One region of the Mesorhizobium sp. M3A.F.Ca.ET.175.01.1.1 genome, then DNA from elsewhere that is predicted to be linked to it. Evidence: predicted binding sites of a transcription regulator. Region 1 holds the regulator's gene; the other holds the start of a gene.
The links. Region 1 encodes LexA, which represses DNA repair genes until DNA is damaged. Its sites were predicted from a motif close to TGTTCNNNNTGTGTTCNG; they were not measured.
Positions count from the first base shown of each region.

Region 2: the regulator LexA is predicted to act here: its motif matches at 1,146-1,163, upstream of EN818_RS09305 (sel1 repeat family protein).

Region 1 covers NZ_SRTP01000001.1:356,570-359,024, reverse strand. The annotation lists gene glp (gephyrin-like molybdotransferase Glp) at 1-818, shown strand, start outside; gene lexA (transcriptional repressor LexA) at 936-1,676, shown strand; gene EN818_RS01775 (ComEC/Rec2 family competence protein) at 1,670-2,455, opposite strand, start outside.
Region 2 covers NZ_SRTP01000003.1:290,921-293,375, reverse strand. The annotation lists gene EN818_RS09310 (ABC transporter substrate-binding protein) at 1-270, opposite strand, end outside; gene EN818_RS09305 (sel1 repeat family protein) at 745-1,011, opposite strand; gene EN818_RS09300 (DUF2147 domain-containing protein) at 1,434-1,775, shown strand; gene EN818_RS32610 (hypothetical protein) at 1,988-2,140, shown strand; gene EN818_RS09295 (hypothetical protein) at 2,173-2,367, shown strand.

The sequences.
Region 1 (2,455 bases):
GCCGCAATATCCGCCTCCGCGGACTGGACTTCGGCCAGGGCGACATGCTGCTCGAGAAAGGTCGCCTGCTCGATCCGGCAGCACTTTCACTCGCGGCATCTGCCAATCATGCAAATGTCAATGTCGTCCGGCGGCCGCTGGTCGCGATCATCGCCACCGGCGACGAATTGCAGCCGCCCGGCAGCGAACTTGGACCCGACCAGATCATCTCGTCCAACGCCTATGGTGTCGCCGCCGTGGCGCAATCGGTTGGAGCACGCGCGCTCGACCTCGGCATCGCCGCGGACCGGCACGAAGCGATCGCAGCTCTGGTCAGGAAGGCCGTAGCGGCCGGCGCCGATGTCATCGTGACGCTCGGCGGCGCCTCGGTCGGCGACCACGATCTGATCCATGGCGTGCTGACCGGCGAAGGCATGCAGCTCGATTTCTGGAAAATCGCCATGCGGCCCGGCAAGCCATTGATGTTCGGCCGCCTCGGCAATACCCGCTGCATCGGCCTGCCTGGGAATCCGGTCGCAAGCCTTGTCTGCTCGCAGCTGTTCGTGAAGCCGCTTCTGGCGCGCCTCGCAGGCCGCAGCTTCAGCCAGGACGTTCGCAGGGCTCGGCTGGGCGCCGCATTGCGGGCCAACGATGTCAGGCAGGACTATGTGCGTGCCGTTGTGCGCGACGATCGCGGAGCGTTGGTTGCGACTCCGTTCGGCATCCAGGATTCCTCGATGCTGAGAATGCTGGCCGATGCCAACGGCTTGATCGTGCGCGAACCTTTTGCGCCGGCAGCTGAAGCCGGCGCCGAATGCAGCGTGCTGATGCTACGCTGAACAAAACGTCAACACATTCATTAAACTTTAAACGGTTGCGGAACACAACTGGAACAGATAGTGTTTGTTCTGGGTTTGTTTTTCCGATTCTGGTTCCAGAACCCGTTGGGGGCCGCCATGCTGACGCGTAAACAACATGAACTGCTGATGTTCATCCATGAACGGCTCAAGGAAAGCGGCATTCCGCCGTCTTTCGACGAGATGAAGGAGGCGCTCGACCTTGCCTCGAAGTCGGGCATCCATCGGCTGATCACGGCGCTGGAAGAGCGCGGCTTCATACGCCGGCTGCCGAACCGGGCGCGCGCGCTCGAAGTGCTGCGGCTGCCCGATTCGATCGCGCCCGGCCTCAACGCCGCCAAGAAGTTTTCGCCGAGCGTCATCCAGGGAAGCCTCGGACAAGGCAATCTCGGCCGGCAGATCAAGCCGGCGGCGCCCTCGCGCACACCCGCACCCAGCAATGACGATGACGCTGTTTCGGCGGTGTCCATTCCGGTGATGGGCCGTATCGCCGCCGGTGTGCCGATCGACGCCATCCAGCACCAGACGCATTCGATCACAGTGCCGCCGGACATGATCGCCGGCGGCGAGCACTATGCCTTGGAAGTCAAAGGCGACTCGATGATCGAGGCCGGCATCTTCGACGGCGATACGGTCATCATCCGCAACGCCAATACGGCGAGCCCCGGTGAGATCGTTGTGGCGCTGGTCGATGATGAGGAAGCGACGTTGAAGCGCTTCCGCCGCAAGGGCGCTTCGATTGCGCTGGAAGCCGCCAATCCGGCCTATGAGACCCGCATCTTCGGGCCGGACCGGGTCAAGGTTCAGGGCAGGCTCGTCGGGCTGATCCGCCGTTACTGAGCGGTTTGTGGCTTGGCGTCGGGCTTTTCGGGCCGCTTGTAAGGCGGCAGCCCCCTTGCCTCGCGCGAGTATTTTCGCTGCTCATGCCAGGGCCGATAGGGCCTGTGGACGGCATACTGAATCTCGGCTCGCGCGGTTGCCGATTGCGGGTCGAAGAAGACGGCAGCGCTTCCGTCGCGTGCCAATTGCCGCTTGGTCACGACGAGGATTCGGGGATCCCGGCAAGGATTGTAGGCCGTGGCGTCATTGATGACGATGAGATCGGCGAAGCCGCAGGCCGGCTTGGCGCTGTCGCGATTCTCTGCGAGCGCGACGATCGCACCGGAAGGATGCCGGCCGATGCAGAGGTCGCCGGTGCAATAGAAGGGCGAACCCGGCGGCAGGTCGACAGGATCGGCGATGTCCGTCGTCCCGTTTGCGAATGTCTCGGGCGGCACGATCGTTTCGGCCAGCAGCGCCCGTTTCCAGTTGTCGGTTATGAACTCGTTCGAGCTTGCTCGATTGATGGCGAGTTCGCCGCCGCCGATCGGCATCGCAACCAGATGCGCATCCTCGGAGATGAGCACATCCGGGGTACGGACATGCGGAATGGCCAACAAGGCCGCAATCGCGAAGGGAACGGCGCCGAGCCTGAGCCAGGTGGTCGCCATGGTCGCGATGACCAGCGCGACCGTCGCCAGCAGCACAGACTGTATCGAGATCAACCCCACTGCATCCACTGGTGAACGTTCGGAAAACCATCCCGAGATGGCGACCATCGCCGTCAGGCCTTTGCCCAT
Region 2 (2,455 bases), on a different contig from region 1:
GGCGACGATGCGGTTGGCGACCGAGACGGCCTGCTTCGGATCGCACTGGTCGTCCTGGATGTCGATCTTGATCTTGCTGCCGTTGACACCACCGGCGGCGTTGATGGCGTCCGCGGCGGCCTGCGCCCCCTGCTTGAACTGGTCACCGATATTGGCGAGCTGGCCGGTCATGGGACCGACCACCGAGATGGTGATGTCGTCGGCGAACGCGATCGATGCGTTCATCATCAGGCCCAATGCGGCCGCGCTCAAAAGACCAAATTTTTTCATGGTGATAGACCTCCTCCACTCACGCGCGGCCGCTCAAGCCGCGCTTCTTTCAGAAGGCGGGACCATTTCACCGTTGAACCAGCCTGTCTTGGCGCATCGACGGCACTCGATTGGGCCTGTGATCAGAGCGGCGGACCCGCCAGATTGATATAGGCCGATGTCCGGCAGTGACCACCTGGCAGGCCGTGAAATGCCTAAAGCCGCGCCGGCCTTGTCCCGGCCGGTCGCGGCTTTTGCCAATCGAGCGTTTCCAAACACCCCCGCTCCCGAAACCCGCCTACTTCCCTGTCGTCCGTTCGTCCGGGCCGTCTTGCCGCGGCCTTGTCCTGTGGGCGACCGTCTTGCCGCGGCCTTGTCCTGTGGGCGACCGTCTTGCCGCGGTCTTCTCCTGTGGGCGACCGTCTTGCCGCGGTCTTCTCCTGTGGGCGACCGTCTTGCCGCGGTCTTGCCCGAAGTGTTCCCGTCCTGCTTGCCTCAGTGCATCGTCATCCATTCGCGTGCTTCGCGCAGCGCCTTGGCGATGTCGGTCTTCGACATGGTGGCCGACAGTTCCGAACGCAACTCGGCGGCGCGGAGGGAGCCCTTGATGGCAGCGATGTTGAACCATTTGTGGGCGGCGACGACGTCGGTCTCGCAGTCGCGGCCGGTGGCATACATCATGCCCAGTTCGAAAAGAATATCGGCCTGGGCGGTTGCCCCCATGGCGCCGAAGCCGTCTTCCAACATCTCAAAACGTGCCATTTCAATCCCCTGTCTGGCTCCCGAGAGCTGCCTTGTTCGGTCCCCCTTGTCGGGTGGGGCGGGCCGCTCTTTCGATGCTTTCGAGGATGAAGCCTGGCCTTGAATCCGTCGTTAAATGGCGTGCTTAATTCGAAGAAAACAAAGCTAAAACAAGAGGTAAACACGGGAATTCGTTAAGCATAGGAAGCGCGCAATTCGGCCTGTTCCGGCAAAAATCGACGAAAATTTCGGCTCCCGGAATCAAGACTTCACTAACCACGAAAATCGAAGCCGCGATCGCCACTGGTTCATTTTTCGCCGCAAAATGCTGCAAGCTTCCGTGAGGGTACCGCTTTCGTTTCGGCGAGAGCTGCACTAGGTTGACGTTTGCGTAAAGGGCAGAGGCGGACTTGCCCCGCTCGAATCTACCGGGAGGACACACGATGTTTCGAAAACTGAGCCTGGCCCTGGGGGCCACCTTGATCATGGCTGGCGCCGCATGGGCCGATCCGATCGAGGGCAACTGGAAGACGCAATCCGGCTCGACGGCGGCGATCGCCGGCAGCGGCGCGTTTTCCATCACACTGAAGTCCGGCAAATATGCCGGCAAGACCATCGGCTCCTTCAAGGCAGCCGGCGACAACAAGTATACCGGCACCATAACCGATCCGGAAACCGACAAGACCTATTCCGGCAAGGCGACGATCTCCGGCACCTCGCTCAAGATGAGCGGCTGCGTGCTTGGCGGCCTGATCTGCAAGACCCAGACCTGGACCAAGCTTTAATCGACTCGCAAGCGATGATCTTGAAACGGGGCCCTGGCGGTCCCGTTTCTTTTTTTGCCCGGCTCGCTGGCGGCCGGGGACCAACGGGCGCTGCCGCCGGCAAAGTGCACCCGGGCAGCGTCAGCGAATTTTGAACGGCAGATGAATGCCGGTCTCAGAACAGGTTCAGCGGCATTCGGGCAATCTCTTCTCCATTGAAGGAGAGAGACCCAATGCTTGCGCGCCGCTTCACCATCGTCTGCCTATTGATGAGCCTGTTCGGCATGCTGTTCGCCGTCCTCGTCGCGCAGGCAGACCGGCCGGCGCGCTCCTTTGAGGCTGCAGCTTCCTGCCGGCTGGGCTGCATGAACCATTTCAACCGCTGAACCGACCAACCCTCAAACGGGAAACAACGACCATGAACCGCATCGCTGCCAGCGCCATGACCACCCTCCGGCTCCTGCCGCGGGCGGCGCTCATCCTGATGCTGCTTGCCGCCCCGGTGCTGGCGGTGCCGATGATGCGCGCCGACACCGGCTCGACGATCGAAGCGCCGTCGCCAAGGAAAGCGGGCGTCGGCTTCGTGCTGCTGGTCAGCCTGCAGCGCGCATAGCCCTGACCGAAGAAAAATGGGCCATGGCCGAGCTTCGCGCCGGCCTCCCCCTCCCAAGCGCTTCGCCAAATCCCTATATTGGGCCATG